3 regions of the Arthrobacter sp. NicSoilB11 genome follow, and region 2 is predicted to be linked to each of the others. Evidence: riboswitches for the same ligand, from Rfam matches in the RefSeq annotation. Region 2 holds a riboswitch; each other region holds the start of a gene.
The links. Region 2 has a riboswitch for S-adenosylmethionine ahead of LDO14_RS02890 (cobalamin-independent methionine synthase II family protein). Riboswitches for the same ligand answer to the same signal wherever they lie in the genome.
Positions count from the first base shown of each region.

Region 1 (9,964 bases), 930 kb from region 2:
GGCCTGCCGCGACGCCGGACTGGGCCTGCGCGTGCACGGCAACCAGCTGGGTGAGGGCCCCGGCGTGCAGCTTGCCGTGGAGATGGCGGCCGCCAGCGTGGACCACGTCAACTACCTGGCAGGGCAGGACGTGAAGTCCCTTGCGGCTTCCTGGTCCGGGTGGGACCCCGCCACCGGCACAGGCGAGCGGGGCACTGTGGCCACCTGCCTCCCGGCCTGCGACCTCTCAACCCGCCAGCCGCTGGCCCCGGCCCGCACGCTTCTCGACGCCGGTGTGCAGGTGGCGCTCGCTTCCAACTGCAATCCCGGAACGTCGTATACAAGTTCCATGGCATTCTGCGTCACCACCGCCGTCCTCCAGATGCACCTGAGCGTGCATGAGGCCGTCCGCGCCGCCACCCATGGCGGCGCACTGGCGTTGCACAAGGAAAGCGGGCGCGATGCGGACGGTGAACGCGCCGTGGGGTCCATCGCCGTCGGGCACCGCGCCGACCTGCACCTGCTCAACGCCCCGTCCGCAACGCATCTCGCTTACCGTCCCGGCATGCCATTGACGTACGCTGTGTGGCGGGCCGGAGCCAGGGAGCGGTAGGTCCATACCGTTTTTTTTGATTGTTCCTGACTGTTTTCCTTGAGTTATAATCAGGAAACGTCATCGATCGTGGTGGCTGATGTACGGAAAGGCCCCGCTTGCATGACGCGCACTGACCGGCTGACCGCGATTCTTGACCTGCTGGCCAGAACCGGCCAGGTGGAGGTCGACGAGATTGTCAGCACCCTCAACGTATCCCCGGCCACCGCTCGGCGTGACCTGGACAGCCTCGCCAAACGCCGGCTGCTGACGCGTACCCGCGGCGGCGCCACCACCGGTGCCCTGGCCTACGACCTCCCCGGCCGCTACAACCGCGACGACCACGCCGAAGCCAAGGAACAAATCGCGCAGTGCGCCTCGGCGCTGATCCGGCCCGGCGCTGTGATCGGCCTGTGCGGAGGTACCACCAGCACAGCGCTCGCGCAGATCCTGGCCACCCGGGAAGACCTGAACGCCCCCTCCAACCAGCCCACCCTCACCGTGGTTACCAACGCCATCAACATCGCGGGCCAGTTGGCCGTACGGCCCAACATCAAGGTGATGGTGACCGGTGGAATCCTCAACCCGCGGTCCTATGAACTGGTGGGACCCTATACGGACATCATCATGCAGAAGGTGGTGCTGGACATCGCCTTCATCGGCGTCAACGGCATCGATCCCGAAGTCGGGCCCACCAACACGGGGGAGGGGGAGGCCTCCGTCAATGCGCTGCTGGCCAGCAGGGCCAGGGTGTCCTACGTCCTGGCCGATTCCTCCAAAGTGGGCGTGCGGGCCTTCGCCACCATGGACGGCTACAACTTCACCCGGCTGATCACCGATGCCGGCATCTCGCCCCGCGACAAGGCTGCCTTTGAAGCCAACGGCACGGAAGTGATTGTCGCGCCCGCCTGACCCGAACTGCCGGCACCGGGCTCCTCCGGCGGCGCACCGCTGCCCGCTTGCGACTGCGGACACCAGCCGCTCCATCAGGCCGGATCCAGAAACTGAAGGCAAGATGGGAACATGCTGGTTCCCTCCCGCCGTCGCCTTCGGCTCGAAGTATGGATCGTCCTGGGCCTGTCCCTGGGCCAGTCGGCTGTCTACTCCGTGGTGCAGCTGCTGGACAAGATGACACGCGCCCCGCTTGCCGAGGGCACGTCCACCCTGAACCGCTCCCAGAGCACCCGCGAATACTTCGACCTCACATATCAGCTGCTGGACATCATCTTTGCGCTGGTGCCCGTGCTGCTGGTCTTCTACTTCCTGACGGACCAGCGCCAGGCAGTGCCGGGCGAGGCGGGCAACTCCCGCTCTGCCTTTCAGAAACTGGGGTTCAATTTTGCCCGGCCCGGCAGGGATCTGCTCCAGGGCCTCGGACTGGCTGGACTGATCGGCATACCCTCGCTGGGTCTCTATGCGGCCGGCCGGGCGCTCGGAATTACCACCGCCATCATCCCCAGCGCCCTGGATGCCTATTGGTGGACCGTGCCTGTGCTCATCCTGTCCGCCATGCGGCACGCCGTGCTTGAGGAAGTCATTGTGGTGGGCTACCTCCTGGACCGCTTTGGCAAGTTCGGCTGGAGCATGCCGCTGGCCATTGCGGCGAGCTCCGTGCTGCGCGGCAGCTACCACCTTTACCAAGGCTTTGGTCCCTTCATTGGCAACGCCGTGATGGGCGTGGTCTTTGCCTGGCTGTACACCCGGACCCGCCGGGTCATGCCACTGGTCATCGCCCACGCCCTGCTGGATATCGTGGCCTTCGTTGGCTTCAGCCTGTTCGGCAAAGCCGTGGGGTTGGGGTAGGACCCTGGACACCAGCCTGGGCGACTCCAGCCATGCTTGTTGCTGTCACATCAGCGTCAGCAGCAACGGCCAGTCTGCTTGTGGGTCTGGTGGCAACACGAAGGGTTTCGCGTAGAAGTCGTCCCAGAGGGCATCAGCAGCGAAAAGGTCCTCCGGGTCCAGCAGGTTGTCGCCGTCGGGTTCCTCCATTTCAAGCTCCTCCACTTCCGGTTCCGGCCAGGCTGGAACGGCGGCAAGCGGCACTATTCCTGGCGGCCAGTGGGTTGGTTCGGGGTCTTGGTGTTCGGGGTTGTAGTGGCGGCCTGTGGGTGAGGTCCAGCCGGGTGGTCCGTGTTCCGTCGCGGGATCCGGGTTCCAGGTGCGGGCGTGCTTCAAGCGGTGATGTTTGGGGCATAGCTGCGCCAGGTTCCGGACGGCTGTTCTGCCGCCGTGTTCCCAGGCTGTGAGGTGGTCGGTGTGGTTGTCGGGGGTGTGGTTGGTGCAGCCGGGGAAGGTGCATTTCCGGTCCCGCATGCGGATCCATTGTTTGATGGTTTCGGGGAGCCGGTAGCGGGTGCGTCCGATCTCCAGTGGTGCCCCGTCGCGGGGGTCGACCAGGACGCGGTAGAACGACTCCGCCCCGTCCGCGACAAGCCTCCGTGCCATTGAGGCAGGGATGGGGCCCATGCCGTTCAGCACGGCCGGCTCATCGGTGAGTCCGAGCAGGGCGAAGACCGGGACGGTGACCAGGACATCGGCCCGAGGGGTGGGGACCTTGCCAACATCACCAGTGCTCCCTGTGCCGGAAACGCTGCCTGCGGCCGCCGTATCACCTGTAGCCCGTGCAGCCCCACCCGGAGCAGCCTCACCGGTGGCCGTGGTGGTTCCGGCGCCGAGGAGGAGTGATGCTGCGATGTCGGGGCGGAGTTGGGTGAGGGTGCGGGGCTCGTCAGGGCCCTGCAGGCCGCGGGCGGTGGCGGTGGTGCGGTTCCAGATGGCGCAGGCGGTGTCGCCGGGGAGGTAGAGCGAGAGCCAGGCCATGCCGTCGCGGTCGGGGGTGTATTCCATCCGCCGGTCCGCGACGCCTTTGGCGTGGCGTTTTTCGAGGGTTTCGGGGTGGTGGCGTTCCCGCCAGGCGCGGATCTTGGCGCGGAACCGGGCGGGGACGAGTTCGCCGGGGGCGGCGCCGCGGGCGGGGTTGGGGGCGTCGGGGTCGAAGAAGTGCGCCACCAAGGCAGCAGCCCCGTCAGGGGTGAGCCCCTCGGTTTCGTCGGCGACAATCCTGGCATGCTGCCACGACAGGTCACCGGCTGACAGGGCGCCCAGGAGCGGCGGCAGGGAACACACCCGGCGGGACTGTTCCACCAACCCGCCTGCGGCCGCGGAACTGACGGTCAGGACTCCGGCGATCTCCTCCACCGTTGACATCTCCGAAAACATGCGCTCATCCACGGGGGCGTCGGGGGCAAGCAGTGCCTGCTGGATTTCGACCGCTTCTGCCGCGTCCAGGGCTTTCACCGCGGCGAGCTGAGCCTCGACCCGGGAGACTGCCTCCAGCCGTTCCAGCCGGAGCTCGTACCGCCGCTGCAGCACATCCACGTCAGCGCCAACACCGGTCCCGGCGGCAAGGAAATGATCCTCACGGGTAAGAGCATCGAGGGCAGCAACAGAGGCAGAAACACCCTCCAACACCACCCCAACACCCGTGCCGATTCCCATACCCACATCATCCAGCGAGGCACCGACATTCAGACCTGGATCGCAGCGATGTAGGAAGCAGCCACTTAAATGAATTCGGCCGCCATCGGGTAGTGACGCCGTTGTCACCACCTGATGGCGGCCGAAGCTGATCCGGGTACTGGCCCGGTGAACCCCCTCCCGGACATTCCGGGAGGCTGGGGTGGAGCGTCAGATGGTGACGGCTCCGTTGGCGGTTTCAAACGTGACCGACAGGATGCCCGGAGTTCCATGCGGGGCGACCCACTCCACCGCCACGTCCTCAAGCGGCTTCTCCACCGGTTCACCCAGCCACTCGGTCACGCGGGACGCGGAGCCGGCGATGGTCAGGCAGCTCATCTTAAGGTTGCTGGGGTAGGCGTTGGACGGGTGCAGTGCCGGGTCGCCTTCCCACTTGAGCATGTACGGCACCTGGGGATCGGCGATAAGGCCAAGGATGCCAATCTGTTTCCAGACCAGCTCCCGGCCGTCCGGGAACTTGCGGTTGCCGTTCACCGCGGCGCGGCCAAGGCGTGCCTCGAACGGGGCGAGGTCGTCCACTTCGACGCACCAGCCCATCCAGCCGCCACCGGCCGCGGAACGGGCACGCACGGCCTGTCCGAACGGTGCCTTGTCCGAAGCCGGGTGGTCCAGGACCTCTACGACTTCCAGGTACTTGTGCCCGGCGAGCGGGATGATCATATTCCGGGTTCCGAACCGGGGGTGCACCCCGCCCTTCACTGCCTCAACGCCGAGGGCAGATGAAATACGTTCGGTAGTGGCCGCGAGGCCATCTTGTTCACAGGCGTAAGAGACGTGATCCATGCGCATGGCAACATCTTGGCACTTTGTGATCCGGCTCTCAGCTAAGGGTACCCTTACTGGAAAAGGGCCGGGAAAAGGGCCGGGAACATGGGCAAGAAGGACGACGGCGGCGTCCCCGGCCGGGTGCGGGGCGGCCCACCTGTGGCGGCTCGAAAGCCATGCAGGGCGACCTTGTTCGTCACAATGCTGTCCACGGCGACTACCCCGTTCCTAGACTGGGCGCAGGTCATGAGCGCCAGCGCCAAGCCCCGGCTCGCTGGCCGGCAACCCTCCACCCGCGGTGGGGTGCCCCGGGTGAGGACCTGGCTGTCCGGCAAGAGCCGGAAGCAAGCGCGGCCCGTACTGCCCCACGCATTCCGGGCCCATGTCATAGGAGACTGAGATGTCCAACGGATGGTCTTTCGAAACCCGCCAGATCCATGCCGGCCAGGAGCCCGACAGTGCCACAGGAGCCCGCGCGCTCCCCATTTACCAGACCACGTCCTTCGTGTTCCCCAGCGCCGAAAGCGCAGCCAACCGCTTTGCCCTCGCCGAACTTGCACCCATCTACACCCGGATCGGCAACCCCACCCAGGATGCCGTCGAACAGCGGATCGCCAGCCTTGAGGGAGGCCTGGCCGCATTGCTGCTGAGCTCTGGCCAGGCCGCCGAGACGTTCGCGGTGCTGAACATTGCGGAGGCGGGGGACCATATTGTGGCGAGCCCCAGCCTTTATGGCGGAACGTACAACCTGTTCGCCCACACCCTGAAGAAGTTCGGCATCTCGGTCACCTTCGTCCAGGATCCCGACAACCTGGACCAGTGGCGCGACGCCGTCCAGCCGAACACCAAGCTCTTTTTCGGTGAAGTGGTGTCCAATCCCCGCCAGGACGTCCTGGACATCGAAGGCATCTCCGAGGTGGCCCACCAGGCAGGCGTGCCACTGATCGTGGACAACACCCTGTCCACGCCCTACCTGATCCGCCCACTGGAGTGGGGTGCGGACATCGTGATCCACTCCGCCACCAAATACCTGGGCGGCCACGGCTCCGCAATTGCCGGCGTGATCGTGGACTCCGGCAAATTCGACTTCGGCAAGGACCCTGAACGGTTCCCCGGCTTCAACACCCCGGACCCCACCTACAACGGCCTGGTCTACGCCCGCGACCTAGGCGCCGACGGTGCGCTGGGTGCCAACCTCTCCTACATCCTCAAGGCCCGCGTCCAGCTGCTGCGCGACCTTGGCTCGGCGGTTTCCCCCTTCAACGCCTTCCTGATCTCCCAGGGCCTGGAGACGCTGAGCCTGCGGGTGGAACGCCACGTTGCCAACGCCACTGAAGTGGCGCGCTGGCTGGAAGGACGGGACGACGTCGAATCCGTCGCCTACGCCGGGTTGCCCTCCAGCCCCTGGTACGAGCGTGGCCGCAAGTACGGGCCCAAGGGAACGGGCGCCGTCGTGGCCTTCAACCTTGCCGGCGGAGCGGAGGCGGGCAAGCGCTTCGTCGACGCCCTGGAGCTGCACTCCCACGTGGCCAACATCGGCGACGTCCGCTCCCTGGTCATCCACCCGGCGTCGACCACCCACAGCCAGCTCTCGCCGGAGCAGCAAGCGGTGGCCGGGGTGAATCCGGGACTGGTCCGGCTCTCTGTTGGCCTGGAGCACATCGACGACATCCTGGCCGACCTGGAAGCGGGTTTCCGCGCTGCCAAAGACGCCCAGAGCTAAAAGCGCGCCAGGGCTGACGCCGGAAGGGCCGGCAAGCGGGGAAGTCACAACCAGTCACACTCTTGGCCTGGAGCGGGGGGTGTTTCGTACACTCGAACCAGGTCATGAGTGCCAGTGACAGCCCCGGCTTGCTGGCCGGCAACCCTCCATCCGCGGTGGGGTGCCCCGGGTGAGGACCTGGCCTGCCGGTCAGACGACGGCAGGCAAGCGCGTAGAAGAGGTCTTGCCATGACGGTTACCGTCGCCCGAACCACCATCCCCGAACACGGAATTGTCCGCTACGCCTCCATCGGAGGGCTGGAACTCGAAGCCGGGGGGCACCTCCCGGACGTCACGCTGGCCTACGAAACCTGGGGCACGCTCAACGCCGACGCCAGCAACGCCATCCTGATCGAGCACGCCCTGACCGGCAGCACCCACGTGACCCGCGGCGACACGGACGAAGAAGGCTGGTGGGAACAATTGGCCGGTCCCGGCGCTCCCGTGGACACGGACAAGTTCTTCGTGGTGTCCGTCAACATCGTGGGCGGCTGCTACGGGTCCACGGGCCCGTCGTCGGCCGCCCCGGACGGAGCCCCCTGGGGCTCCCGCTTCCCCCTGGTCACCCTGCGGGACAGCACGGTGGCAGAGGCCCGGCTGGCTGACCAGCTGGGCATCAGCAGCTGGTTCGCTGTCCTGGGCGGATCCATGGGCGGCGCCCGCGCCCTTGAATGGGCAGTGACCTACCCGGAGAGGGTGCAGCGCTGCGCCGTCATCTCCGTGGGTGCCGCGAGCACGGCGGAACAGATCGCCTTCGCGCAGGCCCAGACCCTGGCCATCCGGCAGGACCCACACTTCAACGGCGGCGACTACTACGGCGGCCCCTGCCCGGAAGCCGGGCTGGCACTTGCCCGGCGCATTGCCCACATCACCTACCGGTCCGCGGCTGAACTGGAAGGCCGCTTCGGCCGGGAACCCCAGGCGCCGGAGTCGCCCCTGAAGGGTGAGGCTCTGGCCGCCCGCGGCCGCTACCAGGTGGAAAGCTACCTGGACCACCAGGGCAGCAAGCTCGTGAAGCGCTTCGACGCCAACAGCTATATCGCCCTCACCGAGGCGCTGATGAGCCATGACATCTGCCGGGGCCGCGGAACCCTGGCCGAAACCCTGGCCAGGTCCACCGCCAGGTTCTTCGTGGCCGCCGTGGATTCGGACCGGCTGTATTTCCCGTCGCAGTCCCGTGAGCTGGCCCAGGCCCTGCCGGGGGACGTGGACGTGCACGTCATCCAGGCGCCGATCGGGCACGACGGGTTCCTGACAGAGATCGGGCAGCTGGGCAGCCAGCTCCGGAGCAGCTTCCTGGCCTAGCGCCCCGCATGTGCATTCCTGCAGATGCCTTCTGCACTAATCGGCGTTGAGGTTGCACCGCAGGCAGACCATACTCAATCGAATCCGGTGCGTTCGTGGTGTGCATCACACCCGGCCGCCATTGATTGGTCCCCGTGGTGTCGACGACGACGCCGAAGGAGTTCGCATGAGTACGGAAAGCTCCGCCGCAAGGCGCACAGAGGAAACCGACGTCAAGGCTTCAGGCCTTAAGAAAGTGGTTACGGCCTCCATGGCCGGAACCGTTGTTGAGTGGTACGAGTTCTTCCTCTACGCCTCGGCTGCCACCCTGGTGTTCGGAAAGGCCTTCTTCCCCAACGCCGGCACAGAACTGGATGGCATCATCGCCGCCTTCCTCACTTATGCCGTCGGTTTCGTGGCGCGCCCCATCGGCGGCATCGTCTTTGGCCACTTCGGCGACAAGTTCGGACGCAAGAAGCTGCTGCAGCTGAGCATCATCCTGGTAGGCGTCTCCACCTTCCTCATGGGCTGCCTGCCCACGTTCCAGCAGATCGGCTACTGGGCTCCCGCACTGCTGGTGGTCCTCCGGTTCGCCCAGGGCTTTGCCGTTGGCGGCGAGTGGGGCGGCGCCGTCCTCCTCGTGGCCGAACACAGCCCCAGCAAATCCCGCGGTTTCTGGGCCAGCTGGCCACAGTCGGCAGTGCCGCTGGGAAACCTGCTTGCCACCGCCGTCTTGTTCACCCTGTCCTCCACGTTGACCCAGGACGCCTTCCTGGGGTGGGGCTGGCGCGTAGCGTTCTGGCTGTCCGCGGTGATCGTCCTGATCGGTTACTACATCCGCACCAAGGTCAATGACGCACCGATCTTCCTCGAAGCCCGCAAAGAGGTCGAAGCCGGCCACAAGGGCTACGGCGTCGCTGAGGTATTCCGGCGCTACCCCCGCGGCGTCTTCACCGCCATGGGCCTGCGCCTGGCGGAAAACATCCTGTACTACCTCGTGGTCACGTTCTCCATCACCTACCTGAAAACCGTGGTCCAGGCCGACACCACCCGCATCCTCCTCCTGCTGCTCCTTGCCCACGCCCTGCACTTCGCCGTCGTGCCCATGGTCGGCAAGCTGTCGGACCGGTTTGGCCGCAGGCCCGTCTACATGGCCGGCGCCATCATGGGGGCCACCTGGGGCTTCTTCGCCTTCCCCATGATGGACACCAAGAACGATGCCATCATCCTGGCCGCCATCATGATCGGCCTGGTGTTCCACGCCTTCATGTACGCCGGGCAGCCTGCCATCATGGCGGAAATGTTCCCCACCCGGATGCGCTACTCCGGGGTGTCCCTGGGCTACCAGGTGACGTCGATCGTGGCAGGATCCCTGGCCCCGATCATCGCCGCCTCGCTCCTGGGCGCCTACAAGTCCTCCGTCCCCGTGGCGGTCTACCTGCTGATCGCCTGCGCCATTACCGCCGTCGCGGTCTACTTCCTGAAGGAAACCCGCGGCATCTCGCTGCACGACGTGGACGCCGCCGACGCCCAGGGCACCGCCGACCTCCTTGCCGCCCGCAAGAAGTAGCAGGATCCGTGAAAGCCGCCGTCCTGTACTCCACCGTTCCCGCCGCCCCCACCACGGGGGCCGGCAACGGGAAGCAGACCTACTCCGAGGCCGCTCCGCTGCTGGTGCAGGAACTGGCGCAGCCGGAGCCCCGCGCCGGTGAGCTTGGTGTTGCCATCACCTACTCCAGCCTCTGCCACTCGGACCTCTCGGTGGTGGACGGTTCCCGCGTCCGGCCGCTGCCCATGGCCTTGGGCCACGAGGCGGTGGGTCGGGTGGTGTCCGTGGGGGCCGGCGTGTCCGACGTGTCCGTGGGCGACCATGTGGTGCTGGTCTTCGTGCCGAGCTGTGGCGGGTGCCGTGCATGCCTGGCCGGCCGGCCGGCCCTCTGCCACCGTGCAGCAGAGGTCAATGGCTCCGGCGACCTGCTGCACGGGCCGGCACTGCTGCGGACTCCGGCAGGGGAACGGATCAACCACCACCTTGGCGTCTC
Region 1 is NZ_AP024657.1:1,518,163-1,528,126, forward strand. It holds gene hutI (imidazolonepropionase) at 1-592, shown strand, start outside; gene LDO14_RS07035 (DeoR/GlpR family DNA-binding transcription regulator) at 695-1,483, shown strand; gene LDO14_RS07040 (CPBP family intramembrane glutamic endopeptidase) at 1,595-2,374, shown strand; gene LDO14_RS07045 (HNH endonuclease signature motif containing protein) at 2,420-4,072, opposite strand; gene LDO14_RS07050 (VOC family protein) at 4,262-4,900, opposite strand; SAM riboswitch class IV at 5,119-5,233, shown strand; gene LDO14_RS07055 (bifunctional o-acetylhomoserine/o-acetylserine sulfhydrylase) at 5,277-6,599, shown strand; SAM riboswitch class IV at 6,700-6,815, shown strand; gene LDO14_RS07060 (homoserine O-acetyltransferase) at 6,828-7,943, shown strand; gene LDO14_RS07065 (MFS transporter) at 8,110-9,492, shown strand; gene LDO14_RS07070 (zinc-binding dehydrogenase) at 9,501-9,964, shown strand, end outside.
Region 1: it holds a riboswitch for S-adenosylmethionine, as region 2 does, so the genes downstream of both, LDO14_RS07060 (homoserine O-acetyltransferase) here and LDO14_RS02890 (cobalamin-independent methionine synthase II family protein) in region 2, are expected to answer to the same signal.

Region 2 (9,964 bases):
CAGCTTGGTGACGAAGTAGTCCGTGAAGCCGTTGACGCGGGAGGCATGCCGGGCCAGGACGGCGTCGTACCAGCCGCAGCGGCGCGGGCGTCCGGTGTTGACGCCGAATTCGCCGCCGGTCTTCTGCAGGTACATGCCCATCTCGTCGAAGAGTTCCGTGGGGAACGGGCCGGCGCCAACGCGGGTGGTGTAGGCCTTGATGATGCCGATGGAGCGCGAGATGCGGGTGGGCCCGATGCCGGAGCCAACCGACGCGCCGCCGGCGGTGGGGTTGGAGGAGGTCACGAACGGGTAGGTGCCGTGGTCCACGTCCAGGAACGTAGCCTGGCCGCCTTCCATCAGGACCACCTTGCCCTCGTCCAGCGCGGTGTTCAGGACCAGGGTGCTGTCGATGACCAGCGGACGGAGCCGCTCGGCGAAGGACAGGAAGTAGTCCACGATCTCGTCCACGACAACGCTGCGGCGGTTGTAGACCTTGACCAGGAGTTCGTTCTTCTGGCGCAGCGAGCCTTCCACCTTCTGGCGGAGGATGGATTCGTCAAAGACGTCCTGGACGCGGATGCCCAGCCGGGCCACCTTGTCCATGTAGGCGGGGCCGATGCCGCGGCCGGTGGTGCCGATGGCGCGGCTGCCCAGGAAGCGTTCGGTCACTTTGTCCAGGACCTGGTGGTACGGGGCCACCAGGTGGGCGTTGGCGGAAACCCGCAGCTTCGAGGTGTCCGCACCGCGGGCCTGGAGCCCGTCGATTTCCTGGAAGAGGGCTTCGAGGTTCACCACGCAGCCGTTGCCGATGATGGGAACAGCGTTGGGGCTGAGAATGCCTGCCGGCAGCAGCTTGAGTTCGTACTTTTCACCGCCTACGACGACGGTGTGCCCGGCATTGTTGCCGCCATTGGGCTTGACGACGTAGTCAACACGGCCGCCCAAAAGGTCGGTGGCCTTGCCTTTTCCTTCGTCGCCCCACTGGGCTCCTACGATCACAATTGCTGGCATGGGATCCTCCCCCATTCGTTCGGGCTGCCCGGGTCCAGCCATCTGGTGGCGGGCCCATGCAGCGCCGTTCATGAGAATGCCCCGAACATACCGGCCTTCGCACAGCCGCAGCACGGCACGGCGAAGCAAGAGTTCCGGGGCTCTTACCACCCAAGTTTAGCCGATGGGGCACTTTGTCCACTGTTGTGGCCCGCCGCGGCCCTTTCGCAAATATGGGCCGCGGCGGGCGCCGGGCCTCCTACTCGTCCTCGGCCTCCCCCGCGGGCCGGGACGTCTGCTCGGCGAGCGTGTCCCAGAAGGAGGTGTCGGCGTCGGCAATGGATCCATCCGCGATGGCCGCGGCGGTGGACGCCAGCGTGGTGACCGTCTGCTTGATCAGGTAGCCATTGCTCCGCTGCCCCAGCGCGTAACCATCCAGGTAGTGGTCGGACATGCCGCGCATCTCGAAAAGCAGGGTGGCAATGCCGTATTCCACGGAGATGCCGTTGCGGCTGATGGTCTCGGCGCTGCCGCCCTGGTACCTGCCCAGGTGGCCCCAGCCGGTGGAGTCAACGTTGTTGAAGACAACGGCGCCGAGCCGCTTTGATTTCTCGACGACGGCGGGGTCGGCGTTCGGGGTGGTGGGGTACAGGATGGAGCCGGAAACCAGCTTGCCGTCGCGCTCGGCGCGGGTGCCCTGGTGGTGCAGGTCGATCATGTAGTCAATGCGGTACTTGCGCATCACGTTGTTGTGCAGCGCCTGGGTCTCCGGCTGGACCTTGGCCACATGGTCCCGGTTCAGGTCCACGCCCTCCGCGTTGTAGCGGGTGAGGTGGCGGTCCCCTTTGGCAAGGTAGTCGTCCAGGGAGAAGTTGACATCCCCCATGGCACCGTCCGCGTTGAGCATGGGCACGATGAGGATGTTCACGCCGTCCAGGATGCCTGCCGACTTGCCCGTGCCCAGGTGCTTGACGAACTCGAGGGCACCCTCGGTGGTGAGCTGTTCATTGCCGTGCTGCTGGGTCAAATACAGGATGGTGGGCTTGGCCGGGTCCGATATGTACTTGACCAGGTGGATGTCGCGGCCTTTGACGGTCTGGCCGATGACCTCCAGCTCCATGGCGGGCTGGCGCGCATCCTGGTCCTTCAGGAACGAGACCATCTGGTCGTAGGTGGCCAGCTTCGACGTGGTGATCTGGCCGTTGCCGTCGTAGGAAGGCCCTTCGCCTACGGCGCCGGCCAGGGGCGCCGGACCTGCTGCGACGACAGCGAGCGACAGGGCGCCTGCGGCGGCGAGGGCCTTGAAAGAAGACAGGGATATTTTCACGTGCGGTACCTCTTTCGAGTGCATTGAGTGGGTCCAGCCGCCATGTCCCCCATCGCGGACTGTGACAAAATCCAAGCAATAATGCGAAATTCTGTCAATTAATTTGACAGTCGTATTTAATATCGGAAGCACTTCAAAACAATGCCAGTAACGATTGAAATGCCGAAAAAGTTCCCGCGCGGACAGCAAAATCACGAAGGCCGGTAATTTACCGGCCCAGCGGAAGAAGTGCCAAGCGAAAGACTCAGTGGTTCCGGATCATTAATCACGCCAATCCTTACAGCCGACACTTTGTATTCCCCTGCTTTGGCTGATACGTCAGCGGGTTTTACCCCGGCCCAGGGTTTGTCAGGTTGGACGTTTACGTGGACGGAGACGAGGGAGCTGATCGACGACAGCAGGTTGCCGACGGCTGTTCCCGCATCAACGACCAGCGCATCGATGCCCGCCCCCACCTGCGGCACCAGGCCTGCTGTGAAGATCGTCGCTCGAAGGGCGTCCTGAATCACGCCATTGGCACCGTTGGTCAGAGTGCTGAGGATGATGTTCAGAAGGGTTCCGCCGATTCCGAGCCCCAGCAGCTTGGAGGTGACGAGGGGTGGAGGGGCCGTACCGGCCAGGAAGTCATTCAGCTTCAACGGGCCGGTAGCAACGACAATCTCGGCCACCGGCACGCCCAGGGTGCCCACCACAGTCACAACAGAGCGGGACTCGATTGTGGCCTCACGTATGGCCGCAGTCAAGGCATCCGCAACTCGAATCTCCCACTGGTTCAGGAGCTGGGTGACTTTGGCAGTGGCCTTCCCCGTCACGGTGCTGTCCAGGACCGTGTGGTTTGCCACTTGACGGTTAAGTCCCAGCGTCCCATCGGTGAGCGCTGCAATGTCTATCCGGACGGTACCGGCCGCGAGGTCGACAGCGACCGTATTCTCATTGTCGACCAGCGTCTCTTCCATGAGGGCGCGCACTGCGCCAAGGCTGGGAGCTGACAAAGTGGCCGTTGTGGAGGCCGAACTGTCCAGCAGTCCCAGAACAGGATCAAGCAGGGAGTTCAGGCCGCTGGAGATTGCGGTGGTCAAGGCACCGGGGGCAACCAAAGCCGTCAACTGGTTCGGCACATCGTCGAGCTGGGATTCTCCGCTCCTGCTGAGAGCCCCAATCGCAGGGACGCTGGTCCTTAGGTTGAGGCTGGCGATACCGTACTCCCGCGCAACGGCGGGAGTTGCAGCCAGCGTAGGCCAGCCGTTGATCAGGTCGCACGCTTGGACCGATGCGGAGGACGCCACGGCCCCGACGTCGAGGGTGACGCCGGCAAGCGACCCGGGCACGACGTTGCCCAGCGAGATCGTGGCAGCCTGCGGCGCAGTGTTGGCTCCGGTGGCCGTCCCGCCCACGTCCACAGCCCCGGACTGGTCAGTGACGAGCCCGGCGGCAGCGCGGGTTTGTCCGCTGTCCTGCGCCTGCGCCCACTGCGTATAGGTGCCCAGGCCACCAACCGGGAGCCCCAGCCCCAGGCCCGCCGTCACCGGATTAGCGCCAAGGGCCGTGACAGGCAGCTTGCTGATGAAGGCGTCCGGAACGCCTGTCACCGGAGTAGCCGTGAGAGGCAGCGGTGACACCGCACCGTCGACGTTGGTGACTGTGAGACCCTCAACTCCGGCTACGGAATTCAGGTCTGTGCCCAGCACGCTCCCCGTGAGCTGGGTGGCCGATGCCTCGCCGCTGAAGAGCGTGTTGGTGGCGCAGTCCCCCGGAGAGCCGACGCCTACGCTGCCGGCGGCCCATTCGTTGTCCACCCACGCCGCCGTGGTGACCGTAGTGGTTGCCGCCAGGCATACCGCAGCCGCCGCTGCTATCGCCAGGGAGGTGCGCGGGTTCCTGGCCGCGCGGTGGAGGAGGTTCCTGCGCGGAGATGTCATGATGTTCTCCCGGTCCGGGCCCTGGTTCGGCGGCCGGCAGCTACGGCCGCCGCGCCCAGCAGCAGGAGGCCGCAGCCCGCGAGCAGTCCCTGGAGCACCGCCGTCCCTGTGTTCGCCAGCGGTGCTGGCGGCCGCTGCCCCGGCGGGGTCACGGCGTCGTCAATGCCTGCAGCGGTGACCCCAATGCCCAAGGTCAGCGACGTGTCCGGTGGATCCTGCGAACCCGCGGGCCGGTAAAGGATGAAGCGGAGGTAAGGTGAGGGGCCGCCGCGCAGATCCCGCAAGGGAACCAGCACGTCCTGACGGTGTTCGGCCAGCGTCACCGGCGCTATGCGCGGCGTGGAACCGATGGGACAGCGCAAATCCCCGCCCAGGCCGCTGCTTCCCTGCCAGGCGACGTCGCATTCGTCCACGGAAACCAGGTAGGTCCCTGTGCCGGCAAGCCCACCGTCCGCAGTCACCTGCAGCGTCGACTCACCGCTGGGTTGGTCCACCGAAATGCCAATCTGCCAACTGAAGGACTCCCCTGCTTGAAGCGCAGGAAGGGCCAATGGATACATCGACGAAGAAAGGGACAGAAAGCCTGCCGCTCCTGTCTCCGGAACCGGAACCAATGGTTCGTCAGCCACCGCTGCGCCGGGCGCAGCGGTGGCCAGCAAAACTGCGATAACCCCCGCGGCTCTTGCGACGCGCCTGAAGCTGGCTCCCGCCATGTCATTTACGACCTTACTGTTGTGGTTTCGCCGGGGGTTCGTCGTCGACCTCCGCCTGGCCACTTGCACCGTGTCTCGGCCAGTAGGCCCATGTCACCAGCACGGTCACAGCGAGCGTTGCTGCACCCAGGAACTCCGGCCCCCGTGAAGCCATGACCCAAGCTCCTAAGCCGGGAACGGTGATCAGCACCTTCTGCGCCGTGGCCACCTCGTAGGGCAACGGGTCATCCGAAGTGTTAGCGTCGCCGCGAAGCCTTAGCGACGCTGTGGCCCCCTCCACACTGGGCGGGTCAACTGCCACCACGCGGTGGGTCACCAGGGCGGTCGCCGCATCCCGGCGGACCGACACGACGTCGCCCGGGACGAGATCCTTGGCGGTGACCTGCACGGTCAGGGACAGCGCACCGACTGGATAGAGCGGCTCCATCGATCCCGTACGGAAAACGACGAAGGACGCTTTGAAGAAAAGGCCGAGGACCAGGGAGAGGATGCATGCCAGTCCCAGCAGGGCAACGACGGAAAGCAATACCTCCCTGAACCCCCGGGCCACGCTTCCCACCCCCGGCGGGAGCCGGGTTCCGGACGGCACGGCCGCCGCCCGGAACCCGGACTCACGCCTGGCGGACATCCGAAGCACGGGTGGCGGCTACGACTGGCCTACGGTGCTGCTGAAGGTCCACAAGGGGGTGGTCCGCAATCCCTGAAGATCAACGCTTGCATTCGAAGGGAGCGTCATTGCGAAGCAAAGACTCACAGGTGTGCCCGCAGCTGCGTCCGTAGCTCCGGCCGGAAGGTTGATCGGAGTGTCCGAACGGGTGTTCAGGGTCGAGCCAACAGGAACAAGATCAGTTCCATTGGAGGAGAAGTTGGTGGCGTTGCAAAGGTCCTTGTCCACCTCCTTCTTCAGCTGGTACCGAAGAGCACCGTACAGCGCTGCAGAGTTGGTGGCTGAATCAGTTCCGTCGAGCCGGGCAGCCCCCGTCAGCGTGGCCACCAATGATTGGGACTTGTCGGAAGCCCGCAACTGCATCGGGGCGTAGACCGTCGACCCCGGCACGAGATCGTCAGCATTGACGCTGAATGTCAGGGCTCCACCGGGAGCAGTCGGCTCGTCAGCCCAAACCGCCTCGCTTGAAGTACCGGACCACGTGTTCTGCTGCATGTGGTAGACCTTGGTACCCGGGCCGCCGCCGTTCCCGCTCTGGCCGAAGACCCACTCGTTGTCCGTCCACGCAGCGAGAGTGAAGGCTGCGCCGATCCCCAAGACAAGGCCGCCGGCAAGAATAGCGCGGACTTTATTAGCCTTTTGCGAGCGCGGCTTAGCGCTGGTTGATTCAACCATGATTTCCCCCAAATTAGAATTAAACCCCGAACGGTAGGAACCGGGACACTGGTATGGGGGATTATCGATATTTCCCCCAAAAGACCGATGTTTCTACATCATCATTACTTACTAATTAAAGTCAAGTCGGTGTATTAAATGTTATCAACTGTCGCTTTCTCCGGCGGAATCGTGCGGACGCGCTCCGACGGACGCTGCCGCGCCACATTATGAAACCGAGTTGCCCCGCCGCCACGCTGTCGCTTTAGGTGGGAGTGAACCATCCGGAGCGGCCGAGAGACCTGGCTCAATGACGCCGCAGCAACCACGTCCCGGCAGACTCCTGCCGGCCGAAGGTGCTACTGCCAGGACCGATGGAAAGGAAGATTCCAGCATGTCCCAGAACACCGACCATATCCGCGTGACCCACGCCGGTTCATTGCCCCGCACCCCTGAACTCATTGCGGCCAACGCCGCCAAGGAAGCCGACGGCATCACGCCGGAATTCCTGGAACTCCTCGAAGCCTCCGTAGTGGACGTGGTGCAGCGCCAGAAGGACCTTGGCATCGACATCCCCAACGACGGCGAGTACGGGCACACCATGTCCAGCTCGGTGGATTACGGGGCGTGGTGGAATTACTCCTTCGCCCGGCTCGGGGGCCTTGAGCCAACCACCGTGGACCGCTGGGCCGAGTCCGGCGTCCGCCGCTCGTCCCCCGGCAACGTTGTCCTGACCTCGTTCCCGGACCGGCGCGACCGGCAGGCCTTCAACGAGGCCTACAGCGATCCCGCATCCGGCATCCTCACCCACCGCAGGAGCGTTGCCCAGCCCAAGATCGCCGGACCGCTGACGTACACGGGCCAGGACCTGGTGGCCTCGGACATCCGGAACCTGAGGACCGGGCTCGCCGCCGCAGGCCTCACGGATGGCTTCGTGGCCTCCCTCTCCCCTGGCTCATGCGCGCGGGTAGCCAACGAGTACTACAAGAGCGACGAGGAACTCGTCTACGCCTGCGCTGATGCCATGCGGGAGGAATACAAGGCCATCATCGAGGCCGGCCTTACGGTGCAGCTCGATGATCCGTCCCTGGCCGAAAGCTGGGACCAGATCAATCCCGAGCCGTCCCTGGACGATTACCTGAAGTTCATCCAGCTGCGCGTCGAAGCGACCAACTGGGCGCTGCGCGGCCTGCCGCAGGAACAGATCCGGCTGCACGTGTGCTGGGGATCCTGGCACGGCCCACACACCACGGACATCCCGTTCGCCGACATCATCGGCTCTGTGCTTCAGGTCAACGCCGGCGCCTATTCCTTTGAAGCGGCAAACGTCCGCCACGAACACGAATGGCGGGTGTGGGAGGACACAAAGCTCCCCGAGGGCAAGGTGATCATCCCGGGCGTTGTTTCGCATGCCACCAATGTGGTGGAGCACCCGGACCTGGTGGCGGACCGGATCGTCCGCTTTGCGGACCTCGTGGGCCGCGGGAACGTCATTGCCTCCACCGACTGTGGCCTGGGCGGCAGGGTGCACCCGCAGATCGCCTTCGCCAAGCTGGAGGCACTGGGTGAGGGTGCCCGCCGCGCCTCGAAGCGCCTCTTCTAGCCGCTCCCGCACCGACGCGCCGGCTGTGCCTTCCATCACCGGAAGGGGCGGCCGGCGTTTCGCTTGCCTGGGCTTGCTAAACTGGAGTAGGCCGACCAGGAGTTGGTCCACCCCAATCAACCGCCACTGATGTGCCGTGCCGCCGTGCGCCCATGTCCGTGGCGGCAGCAACGCCAATCCCCGCAGGAGATCCAGCACTTCATGACAGCCCTGGCACCCGAAACATTCCACGAACAGCTCATGAGCCGCCGCTACGAACCCAGCGTTGCCGCCGTCAACGAACTGTGTGATTCCCTGCAGGAGGCCAAGCCCGGAACCGTGGTGCCCTACGTGGACCCCATGCACGACGTGGAGGAATGCCGCATCATCAGCCTGTTCTCCAACATCGGCGAGGTGGATCCGTCCGGGTTCATCACCCCCGGCGACCAGGACGCTGTTACCCGCATGCTGGGGATCCAGTGGAAGCTTGGCCTGCGCCCGGAGTTCGTCATGCCGTGGAACGTCCACCCTTGGCACGTCCCGGGCGAAGCCAACGGCAAGTTCACTCCGGACCAGATCCAGTCAGGCCTGAAGCCCCTGCTGAAGTTCCTGGCCCTGGTCCCCCGCGCCTCGGTGATCGTGGCGCATGGCACCGAAGCCAACCGCCTGGCCAACCTGCTGTTGAAGACCGAGGTGCCCCTCCTCTGGCGCCGCGGCCTGAAGACCTACAAGGTCCGCTCGCTGAGCGGCCGCGCCTTCGCCGGTTCCCCGGCCCGCCAGGAGGAGTACCTGGAGGACATGCGCACTGCCTATGCAGACGCCATGGCCCGCACGGGTATTGCCAAACCTTAAGACCTGCGCCGCTCAGCCTGTGGCATCGGACTCGGTAAACGAAATTCCCGGTGCCGATTCGTCTTCGGCTTCAACCCAGGTGGTGAAGTCGGCGTACGACATCCACGAGTAGTAGTCACAGAACCTGAGACGCGATTTCTCCTGCTTTCCCACGCTTCGCGCAGCTCCTCCTTTCCTCCCCTGGCCCTTCGATTCTTTTAACCGAAATGAGGGACGGCGCATTCCAGGCCGGATACGACGGCGGGCGGTCACCTTCTCATTGAAAGGTGACCGCCCGCCGTCGTTCCCAGCCCGAACCCCTCCCTGGCAATCTGCACCAGGAAACAGTGCGGGCGTGGGCCCAGGGAGTTATTCGCCCTCGATGGCTGCCTTTGCCGTGGGGTCGGAATCGTTCAGGAACTTCTCGATCCGCTCCGGCTCTTCAGCCTCGCCGATGGCCGACGAGGCCCGGCCCAGGGAGTAGAGGGCCCGCAGGAACCCGCGGTTTGGCTCATGCTCCCAGGGGATGGGCCCCACGCCGCGCCAGCCGTTGCGGCGCAGCGCATCCAGTCCGCGGTGGTAACCCACCCGGGCATAGGCGTAGGAGTCGATGGTGCGGCCTTCCGTCCACGCCTCCTCAGCCAGGACGGCCCACAGGAGCGAGGACGTTGGGTGCTTCGCCACCAGGTCCAGGGCCTCCTGGCCGGCCTCAAGCTGCGCGTTCACCTCGGTTTCGGCAGGCAGGAGAGTGGGCTCCGGCCCCATCAGGTTCCGGCGGAACTCGTCCGACATCTAGAAGGTCTTTCCGGCCGAACCGAGCTGCTTGGTGGCTTCCACCACGCGGGCCGCCAGGCCGGCTTCGGCGGAGGCGCCCCAGACGCGGGGGTCGTAGGTCTTCTTGTTGCCCACTTCGCCGTCCACCTTCAGGACGCCGTCGTAGTTCTTGAACATGTGGTCAGCAACCGGACGCGTGTAGGCGTACTGGGTGTCGGTGTCGATGTTCATCTTGATCACGCCGTAGGAGACGGCGTCGGCGATTTCCTGGTCGGAGGAGCCGGAGCCGCCGTGGAACACGAGGTCGAACGGGTTGTCCTTGCCGATCTTCGCGCCCACCTGGGCCTGGATGTCCTTGAGGATCTCCGGGCGGAGCTTGACGCCGCCGGGCTTGTAGACGCCGTGGACGTTGCCGAAGGTCAGGGCCGTGATGTAGCGGCCGTTTTCACCGGAGCCCAGGGCATCGATGGTGGCCAGGGCGTCCTCAACGGTGGTGTACAGCTTGTCGTTGATGGCGTTTTCCAC
Region 2 is NZ_AP024657.1:588,216-598,179, reverse strand. It holds gene LDO14_RS02920 (adenylosuccinate synthase) at 1-993, opposite strand, end outside; gene LDO14_RS02915 (M14 family zinc carboxypeptidase) at 1,232-2,323, opposite strand; gene LDO14_RS02910 (choice-of-anchor G family protein) at 2,491-4,218, opposite strand; gene LDO14_RS02905 (hypothetical protein) at 4,215-4,712, opposite strand; gene LDO14_RS02900 (S26 family signal peptidase) at 4,945-5,559, opposite strand; gene LDO14_RS02895 (SipW-dependent-type signal peptide-containing protein) at 5,578-6,273, opposite strand; SAM riboswitch class I at 6,530-6,633, shown strand; gene LDO14_RS02890 (cobalamin-independent methionine synthase II family protein) at 6,647-7,855, shown strand; gene LDO14_RS02885 (uracil-DNA glycosylase) at 8,057-8,686, shown strand; gene LDO14_RS02880 (hypothetical protein) at 8,699-8,839, opposite strand; gene LDO14_RS02875 (DUF3151 domain-containing protein) at 9,035-9,457, opposite strand; gene fbaA (class II fructose-bisphosphate aldolase) at 9,458-9,964, opposite strand, start outside.

Region 3 (9,964 bases), 2.2 Mb from region 2:
GTTGGCGCGCGACTGCACCAGCCATGTCGGAGGATTGTCGAGGATGGCGCGGAGTTCGGCCTCCGTCATCCACTTCGGCAGGCCGTGGCGCTGCGCCATCTCAAGGGGAACATCAAGGGTTATTGCGGCGTCGCGTCTGCTGATCATCACCTTCCACCATACGGGAGGCCGCCAAATCGCCGGCCGGGCCCCCAACGGGAACAGCGTCGCTAGGAAGCCAGTGCACTGCCAGCGGCCGCGGCAGCAAAGCCAAGGCCCAGGTTAACCGCCACGTTCAGGGCCGCGGCGCCGAACCGTGCTTCGCTGAGCAGGCGGATGGTGGCGGTGGTCCACGAACTGAAGGTGGTAAGTCCGCCGGCCAGTCCGGTGGCCAAACCCACCTGCCATTCCGCGCCCAGTCCCAGCCCGGCGGTCAGGCCGTGTGCCAGACCGATGATGAAGCAGCCGACGACGTTGACCAGCAGGGTGGCCCAGGGCCAGTGCAACGCCGCACGGCCATCGGTGCGGACGCTGCGGATGCTGCTGTGGTGTGCGAACCAGCTGTCGATCCCGAACCGCAGCAGCGCCCCGGCCACGCCAAACACTCCCACCAGGGCTGCCGTGATCATGCCGGGCCCCGGTTCCGGGCGATGAGCCTTCCGGTGCGCCAGCCCAGGCCTGCCGCCGAAAGGCCGAGCAACAGCGACAAGCCCAGGTAAAGGAGCCATACGGGGTGCTCACCCGCGCGTGCCAACTGGTCGGAGGCGAAAATGACCGCGGAAAAGGTGGTGAAGGAACCCAGCAGGCCCGGCCCGATGCCGGCGCGCAGCCAGAAGGCCGTGTGCGGGCGTGCCATCCAGACGGTGGTCAAAGCCGCGAGGACGAAACTGCCGCTGATGTTGATGCCCAGCGTGGCCCACGGGACCGAACCGGGCGCGTCCGGAAACGCCAGGCCCAGCCCGTAGCGCAGCTCACTGCCGATCAGTCCGCCGGCGGCAACAGCCAGCCAGGCACGGGCGGTGGGCAACGCCACGTCAGAGCCCGTCCAGGGCGCAGCCGGCATGCGGCGCGTCGCTGGAGACCCAGAGCGCCGAGGCGATTTCCTCAGCGAAATCGTACTCACGGGCGCCGCCGGGACCACCGATCCGCACCACCAGGGCTCCGCCGAAAGGCCGCCGTCCCACCACCTCGACGTCCGCATCAAGGTCGATGGCCTGGGCGGCCAGGTAGCGCAGCAGTTCCGGGTTGTCGTCGCTGATCCGGGTGATCCTGCCGGTATGTCCCTGGTCCAGCTCGGCGAGGAGGTGCGCGCGCGGCATCAGCACCTGCCCGTCCGCCGTGGGGATTGGATCGCCGTGCGGGTCACGCTTCGGGTCCCCGAGCTTGGCGGCGACCCGTTCGATGAACGTGTCCGATACGGCGTGTTCGAGTTGTTCAGCCTCATCGTGGACTTCGTCCCAGCTGTATCCGAGCCGCTGGACAAGGTATGTCTCGATCAGCCGGTGGCGCCGGACCATGGACAGCGCCAGCCGCAGGCCGGCCTCGGTCAGCGTGACGGCGCTGTAGGGCTTGTGGTCCACCAGGCCCTGGTCCTTGAGTTTGCGGACCATTTCCGAAACCGAGGAATTTGCCACCCCCAGCCGCTGTGCGAGCTGGGAGGACGTGATGGGCTTGTCCTGCCATTCGGTAAAGGAATAAATGACCTTGACGTAATCCTCGATCGAGGAGGAGGGCGCGCTGGTCTTCACGAATCCAAGCCTACCGGCTCTGCAGGCGCCATACGGGATGCGCCGTCATGCCTTGACGGCCCGCCAAGCCAGGGTGAGGTAGGGAAGGTCGATTTCCTGGTCAGGGGTGTAGGCAAGGTGTTCGTGCAGGTACCAGTCCAGGTTGGCCAGGACCTTGGCCCGCGTTGCCTCGCCGGCCCGGAGGTAGTAGCTGCGGGATTTAGTGAGTTCCATCAGGTCCGTGGTGTCCACTGTGTCCTGCCAGTGGGTGACATGCCCTTCGAGCCCCTGGAACTCCGGGCCGATGACGGGCTTGTGCCCCGGCCGGTAGACGTCGCCTGCGTGCATGATCCGGGAGAGCCGGTGCACCCAGGGCACTGAGGTGTCCAGCTGGTTCCACACCAGGCCGAGGGTTCCGTGCGGGCGCAGCACGCGGGCCAGTTCGGTGCTTGCCGCCAGGGCGTCGCACCAGTGCCACGCCTGGGCTACGGTGACGACGTCGAAGCTGGCGTCGGGCAGGCCTGTGGCCTCGGCAGTCCCCGGCATCGCCGTGGCAGCCGGGTAGTGTTCCGTAAGCTGGGCGAGCATGTCCGCCGAGGGGTCCACGGCCGTGACGTCCAGCCCCATGTCCAGCAGCAGCGCGGTGAATTTTCCGGTACCGGCACCCACGTCGAGGGCTTCATGGGCGTCGGCGGGCACCAGCCACCGGGCTGACTCCTCAGGGTAGCCGGGCCGGACGCGCTGGTAGTGCCTGCCGCCGTCCTGGAAGCTCTGGCCCAGTTCCCTGCGCCGCCCGTGATCAAGCTTGGGGCCACCCCGAACCACGCGTGGCCTCCTTCAGCTGACGTCCTGCGGTACCTTTCGAATTTACCGCATTCCCCTGGCACACGGTCAGCCGGCTGAAACAGGAGTGGCCGGTCTCCGGCGTCAGTCGTCGATGCAGGGCGCTGCGCCGGCTGTTCCAGGGGTGTTGGGCGCCCAGTGCGGGTAGGTGCGGGTGTCGTTGGCAGGGACCCAGCGGCCTGCGTCCACCACGTAGTCCCAGCCCAGCCCGTTGCTCCGGAGCGCCTGGATGCCGGCCAGCAGGCGCTCGGCATCTTCCAGGCGCGAACCGACGCCGAAGCTGGCGCGGAGGGAACCGGACGGCAGGCCCAGGCGCTTCAGCAGGGGGTGGGCGCAGAAGCGCCCGTCACGCAGGCCCACGCCATGCTCTGCCGAAAGGTACGCAGCCACCAGTCCTGCGTCGTAACCCTCGACGGAGAAGTTGACCACCCCGATGGTGTCCGTTTCGGGGTTGGTGTCCTTGAAGATCTGGTGAACCGTGACGCCGTCGATCCGCTGGAGTCCCTCCACCAGGAAGGAGCGGATGGCGGACTCGTGGGCGTGCCAGCGTTCCTGGTCCAGGCCGGCAATGACCTGGCTGGCGCGGGCCAGCGTGGCGGCCCCCAGGACGTTCGGCGAGCCCCCCTCATGGCGGGCCGGGCCGGTGGCCCAGCTGACGCCGTCGAGCCTGGCTTCCTTGACGGCGCCGCCCCCGGCGAGGTGCGGGACGCCGGCGTCCAGCCAGTCCGGGCGCCCCACCAGGACGCCGGCGCCGAAGGGCGCGTACAGCTTGTGGCCGGAGAAGGCGAGGTAGTCGACGTCATCCGCGCTGATGTCTATGCGGCGGTGCGGCGCGAGCTGGGCCGCATCCACCACGATCCGTGCGCCATGTTCGTGGGCCAGCGCGGCCAGCGCCCGGATGGGGAGGATTTCGCCGGTCACGTTGGAGGCCCCGGTGACCGCGACCAGGCTGACACCGCCCTGTCCAAGCTCGGCACGTACGGCCTCAAGGGTGCCGGTGATGGTGTCGGCGGCGACGATGCTGCGGTGCGGGACGCCCTGCCACGGCAGGAGATTGGCGTGGTGTTCGATGTCCAGGTACAGCACTTCGCCGTCGTGGCGGCCATCGGTCACGGGAAGGCAGCCGGCCAGCAGATTCAGCGAATCCGTCGTGTTGCGGGTGAAGATGACCGAATCATCCGGGCGGCCGCCCACGAAATCCCTGACGATGCTGCGCGCGTTCTCGTACACGGAGGTGCTGATCTGGGATGCGTATCCTGCCCCGCGGTGGACGCTGGCGTAGTAGGGGAGGATCTCATTCAGGTAAGCGGACACTACGGACAGTGCCGGGGCGGAGGCGCCGTAATCGAGGTTGGCGTACCGCACGTGGCCGCCTGAAATCAGGGGCGCCTGGATTTCGGCGCCGGTGACCGCAGCGAGCGGCCGGCCGGCTGCGGCGTGGCGTGCATGGGGGACGGCAGCTTCGGCAATGACGGGCTGGGGGGAGACGGTGGCAGTTGTCACAGAGACCTCACTTGGTACAGGACTCCGGCATAGTGGAATCCGCGCTTGCCGCATCCGCTCCGGACCGGCCTGGTCGTCACCCGGGGCACCCCACCGCGAATGGAGGGTTGCCGGCCAGCAAACCGGGGTTTTGCGCTGGCACTCGTGACCTGCATAAAAGCGTAGGACATGGGGCGGCCAGGACTGAAGCCGCGGCAATTGTTAAGGGCTTTGTTACGCGCCGCCGAATAAACGACGCCGGGCACCTGCCTTGGGAGGTGTCCGGCGTCGCATTATTCGTTCAAACGTGGAAAGCGCGTGAGTTACAGCAGATCGTCCAGGTACGGGTTCAATCGGTGCAGGACCTCCGAGTGCAGGATTGAGTTCGTGGCCAGGGCGTTCCCGCCGAACGGGCCGTCCTCGCCTTCCAGGGATGTGAACCGGCCGCCGGCCTCCACCACGATCGGCACCAGGGCAGCCATGTCATAGAGGTTCAGCTCGGGTTCGCAGGCGATGTCCACAGAGCCCTCGGCCACCATGCAATACGACCAGAAATCCCCGTAGGCCCGGGTCCGCCAGACATCCTCGGTAAGGCCGAGGAACTCGTCAAGGTTTCCGCGTTCCTTCCACCCGCCCAGGCTGGAGTAGGAGAGGGAGGCGTCGGAAAGCTTCGACACGTTGGACACGCGAAGGCGGGTGGCGGCGGCAAGGGACCTGCCCATGTACGCGCCCATGCCTTTCGCCGCCCACCAGCGCTTGCCCAGGGCCGGGGCGCTGACGACGCCCACCACCGGTTCGCCCTCATCCACGAGGGCGATCAGCGTGGCCCATACGGGAACGCCGCGGACAAAGTTCTTGGTTCCGTCAATGGGGTCGATGATCCAGCGCCGGGAACCGTGGCCGGTGCTGCCGAATTCCTCGCCCAGGACGGCGTCGCGGGGGCGTGAACGGGAGAGCTGGCCCCGGATGGCTTCCTCGGCGGCCTTGTCCGCGTCGGTGACCGGCGTCAGGTCCGGCTTGGTCTCAACGTGGAGGTCCAGGGCCTTGAAGCGGCTCATGGTCTGGTCATCCACGGAGTCGGCCAGGACATGGGCCAGGCGCAGGTCATCGTTGTAGCTCGAAGCGGGTTGGATCATGGTTCCAAACTACCGTCTGTGGACGGTTCTGCCGGGAGAACGCGTCAGTTGACGCTGCCGAGCTCCTTGGTTTCCTGTGCTTCCATCCTCGGGTCCGTGCCAAGCAGGCGCCGCAGCGAGGCCAGCCGGGCCGCGCCGGTGGGACCTGCGTGTCCGCCTGCCACCCAGTCGTCGAGGCCGCAGTTCACTGCGGTTGCGGTGTGCTTGCAGCCCCGTTCGCAGTTCTCGATGCCGGGGGAGAGGTCCGGGAAGGAGCGCAGGATGCGGTCAGGGTCCACGTGCGCCAGGCCAAAGGAACGGATGCCGGGGGTATCGATGATCCAGCTGCCGGGAGGCGCGTCCGCCAACCGCAAGGCAAGGGCCGACGACGAGGTGTGGCGGCCGCGCCCGGTCACGGCATTCACGCCGCCGGTGGCCCGCTCGGCGCCGGTCAGGGCGTTCACCATGGTGGACTTGCCGACGCCGGAGTGCCCCAGCATAACGGTGACCTTGCCATCGAGATGGTTCCGCAGCGCCGCCACTGCGGCGCTGTCCAGCCGCGCCGAGAGCCCGTCATCGGACCGGGCATCGATTCCCGACGCCTGCGCATCCGCCGTCTTGCTGATGATCACCGGGAAGTCCAGGTGCGTGTAGTTGGAAAGCAGGTCCGCGGGGTCTTTGACGTCGGCCTTGGTGACCAGCAGGATGGGTTCGATTCCGGCGTCGTATGCGGCCACGAGCGCGCGGTCGATGAACCCCGTGCGGGGTTCCGGGTTGGCGGCAGCCACCACGATCACCAGTTGGTCGGCGTTGGCCACCACCGCGCGCTCAACGGGGTCGGTGTCGTCGGCGCTGCGGCGCAGGAGGGTGTGGCGGTCCTGGATCTTCACCAGCCGGGCAAGCGTGTCCGGCGCGCCGGAGACGTCCCCCACGAGCGAGACGAAGTCGCCTGCCACGACGGGCGAGCGCCGAAGTTCCCGGGCGCGCGCGGCAATGACAACGCGCTCATTCTCCGAGTCCTCGTCCACTACCGCGGTGTACCGCCCGCGGTCCACCGTGATGATCCGTCCGGTCACGGCGTCGTCGTGGCTGGGGCGGTCTTTGGTGCGCGGCCGGGAGCCCTTCTTGCTGGGACGGATCCGAACGTCCGATTCGTCCCAGGAATCAGTGCTCCGCGCCACTGCCGCGCCCTTCCGGTCCGGCGGCGGACCCTTCTCCCTGGGCCAGCATGCCGGCCCACAGCTGCGGGAAATCCGGCATGGTCTTGGCCGTGGTGCCGATGTCCTCCACCTGGACGCCTTCGACGGCGAGTCCCAGGATTGCGCCGGCCGTGGCCATGCGGTGGTCGGCGTAGCTGTGGACGACGCCGGCGTGCAGCCGGGTGGGCCGGATCACCAGGCCGTCGCTGGTTTCCTCGGCGTCGCCGCCCAGCCGGTTGATCTCCGATACCAGGGCCGCGAGCCTGTCCGTCTCGTGTCCCCTCAGGTGGGCGATGCCGCTGAGGCGGGAAGGCCCCGTGGCAAGGGCACACAGGGCCGCGACCGTGGGAGCCAGTTCACTGGTGTCCGCGAAGTTGCCGCCCTTGATCTCCGGGCCGCCGGTGACGGTCAGGACACCGTCAGCCAGGGTGACCGAGGCGCCCATGCTGGCCAGGATTCCGCGCCACAGGTCTCCCACCTGCTGCGTTTCATCAGGCCAGTTGGGAATCCGTACGGTGCCCCGCGTGGCCAGGGCCGCGGCCAGGAAGGGCCCGGCGTTGGAAAGGTCCTGTTCAATCCGCTGGTCGAAGGCGCGGATGGGTCCCGGCGCCACCACCCAGTGGTTGGGGACGGAGTCGTCCACTGAAACGCCGGCACCGCGCAGGACGGCCACTGTCATGTTGATGTGGTCCAGGCTGGGTACCGGCTTGCCCACGTGTTCCAGGTGCAGGCCGTCGTCGAACCTTGCGCCCACCAGGAGGAGGGCGGAGACGAACTGCGAGGAGGCGCTGGCATCGATCACCAGATGGCCGCCGCGGACTGCGCCGTTGCCTTCCACCACAAAAGGGAGCGACGACGGCGCGCTGCCGTCTTCGGCGGAAACGGCCACGCCCAGGGCTTTGAGGGCCTCGATGATGGTTCCCATGGGGCGCTTGCGGGCGTGGGGATCGCCGTCGAACACGCTGGCTCCGTTGCGGAGCGCCGCCAGCGGCGGAACGAACCGCATGACGGTGCCGGCAAGTCCGCAGTCGATCCTGGTGTGGGACGCGGCCGCTGCCGCCGGCAGCGGAACCACCTCCAGGTCGGGCCCAAAGGCACCGTCCCCGGGCACTTCGGTGATGACGGCACCGAGCTGCCGCAGTGCGTCGACCATGAGTGCGGAGTCCCTGGAATGCAGGGGGGCCCGCAGCCGGGACGGGCCGTCCGCGAGGGCTGCCAGGACCAGGTACCTGTTGGTCAGGGACTTCGATCCGGGCACCGTCACGGTGGCGTTAACGGGCCGGGACGCAAAGGGTGCGGCCCAGTGCTGGACAGGCGTTCCGGACCCGTCCCGGGTGGCAACTGCTGCGGTCATTCGTTTTTATGCTCCCGTAGCGTGTTCGACGGCGCGGCGCACGGCCTTGTCCGCCTTGTTCAGCTTCTTGGTGGTGGTCCTGCGCGCGTCGGCGGCCAGGTGCGAGGCGTTCCGACGGGCATCGGCCGCCAGGTGCTCGGCGCGCCAGGCCAGGCCGGGCTTGCCGGCGGTGTCCACGGAAGCGAGCAGGGCGCCGCCGCTCAGCGAGAGGTTCTTGAGCAGCTGGTTCCGGCGGCTTTCGCGGCCTTCCTTGCTGCTGATATCCGCGCTGCGCCATTCAACGAAGGTGTTCAGGAGCGAAATCACCGTCAACAGGCCCGCGGAGAGCCGGGAAAACTTGCCAAGGCCGAACAGGACGCCGGCCCCTACCTGGGTTCCGCCAATCACACGTGCGAGGGTGGTTTCGTTCGCCTGGAAGGGAAGCGAGGCTGCAGCCTTGCGCAGCAGCGGTGAGAGCTGCTGAGCGGTGTCGTCTGCGTTCCTGAGCTTATCCAGTCCGGCGAGAACGAAACTGGAGGCGAGCATGGGCCGTGCGAGCGTGCGGACAAAGGACATGGATTTCCTCCTGGATGGACGAGCCGCGCCGAGCGGCGGAGTCGGTCCTAGTCTTGCACTTTTGGGGAATATTTGCCCGTGGGAGGCGGTTATGGCAAACAGGTCCGCAACAGGGGCCTGACAATCATTCACCCGAAACAGAGCGGAGTTGGCCCTTGGGGAAGGTGTTGGACGGAACCAGGCAGGCGGGCCCGGTGGCAGTGGACAAGCTGGCCTCGGAACCGCCGGAATACGGCACGCCCCGGGCAGGGAGCCTGACAGTAGACTTGAAGGCAATGAACACCCTGGATCCGGCCGTTGCGGCCATGTATGAGGCTACCCCCGGCGAAGCAAACGGCAGGGCCGGCACCGCGCCTGTGCCTGCCGGACAGGCAGGCCCTGAATCATTGGCCGCGGAAGCGGATGCCGAGGATGCCACGCTGGACGTCGCCACGGAGACCGTGGAGGAGCGCCGCCTTCGCTTTGAGCGGGATGCCATGCAGTACGTCGACCAGCTGTATTCCGCTGCCATGCGCATGGCCCGGAACCCGTCCGACGCGGAGGATCTGGTCCAGGAGGCCTACACCAAGGCTTTTTCGGCCTTCCACCAGTACAAGCCGGGAACAAACCTGAAAGCCTGGTTGTACCGGATCCTGACCAACACGTACATCAACCTCTACCGCAAGAGGCAGCGTGAGCCCCTGCAGTCCAACTCGGACAGCATTGAGGACTGGCAGCTGGCACGGGCGGAGTCGCACACCTCGAGCGGACTGCGCTCAGCCGAGGCTGAAGCCCTGGATCACCTTCCGGATTCGGACGTGAAGCGGGCGCTGCAGGACATCCCCGAAGAATTCCGGCTGGCGGTCTACTTCGCCGACGTTGAGGGCTTTGCCTACAAGGAAATCTCGGACATCATGAACACGCCCATCGGCACTGTGATGTCCCGGCTCCACCGCGGCCGGCGAATGTTGCGGGACATGCTCGCGGAATACGCCGCCGAGCGGGGATTTAAAACGGCCGCAGATGCCTCGGATGCGGCAGGAAGCAAAGCACAGGAGAACAGGAAATGAGCGACTGCCAGGGATTGGGCGATTGCGACGACACCAGGATGCAACGCATCTACGAATACCTTGACGGGGCGCTGACCCGCGAGGACCTCACGGAAATCAAGAACCACCTTGATGACTGCCCTGAGTGCACGGAACAGTATGACCTGGAGTGCGTCATCCGCAATATGGTCAAGCGCTCCTGCACGGAGTCCGCGCCGGACAACCTGAAGAACGCCATCCTGGACAGGATCCACACCATCCGTCCCGTGGAGGCCTAGGAACAGGCACGCGTTGCGCCGGTCAGGGCCGCAGACAGCAAAGGACCCCGGAAGCCGTTTGGCTTGCGGGGTCCTTCGCTTGAACCGTAGTTCCTGGCATTTGCCTAGGTGTTGGGGCGCTTCCCGTGGTTCGCGCCGCCACGCTTACGGTCACGACGCTTGCGTGCACGCTTGCTCATAGCTGGCCTCCTTACTGTTGGTACTCAAAAGAGCTGCCCTCAAGTCTCCCACATGATGTGGCGGCCCGCGAACCGGGTAGGGGCGGATGACCTGCGGAAGTGCGGCAGCAGGCGCCGCCTTAGGACTGCAGGGTGCTGCGGATGGCCGCGCGGGCGTCGTCGAGGGCTGTCCTGACGGTTTCCAGCGTCACAGGGCTGATGGGGCGGCGCATGGCCTGCCGCCGC
Region 3 is NZ_AP024657.1:2,767,607-2,777,570, reverse strand. It holds gene LDO14_RS12895 (hypothetical protein) at 1-147, opposite strand, end outside; gene LDO14_RS12890 (CrcB family protein) at 210-608, opposite strand; gene LDO14_RS12885 (CrcB family protein) at 605-1,042, opposite strand; gene LDO14_RS12880 (metal-dependent transcriptional regulator) at 1,014-1,727, opposite strand; gene LDO14_RS12875 (class I SAM-dependent methyltransferase) at 1,773-2,531, opposite strand; gene LDO14_RS12870 (aminotransferase class V-fold PLP-dependent enzyme) at 2,634-4,052, opposite strand; SAM riboswitch class IV at 4,089-4,202, opposite strand; gene hisN (histidinol-phosphatase) at 4,355-5,167, opposite strand; gene rsgA (ribosome small subunit-dependent GTPase A) at 5,212-6,327, opposite strand; gene aroA (3-phosphoshikimate 1-carboxyvinyltransferase) at 6,311-7,699, opposite strand; gene LDO14_RS12850 (DoxX family protein) at 7,706-8,254, opposite strand; gene LDO14_RS12845 (sigma-70 family RNA polymerase sigma factor) at 8,530-9,303, shown strand; gene rsrA (mycothiol system anti-sigma-R factor) at 9,300-9,560, shown strand; gene LDO14_RS12835 (PadR family transcriptional regulator) at 9,859-9,964, opposite strand, start outside.
Region 3: it holds a riboswitch for S-adenosylmethionine, as region 2 does, so the genes downstream of both, LDO14_RS12870 (aminotransferase class V-fold PLP-dependent enzyme) here and LDO14_RS02890 (cobalamin-independent methionine synthase II family protein) in region 2, are expected to answer to the same signal.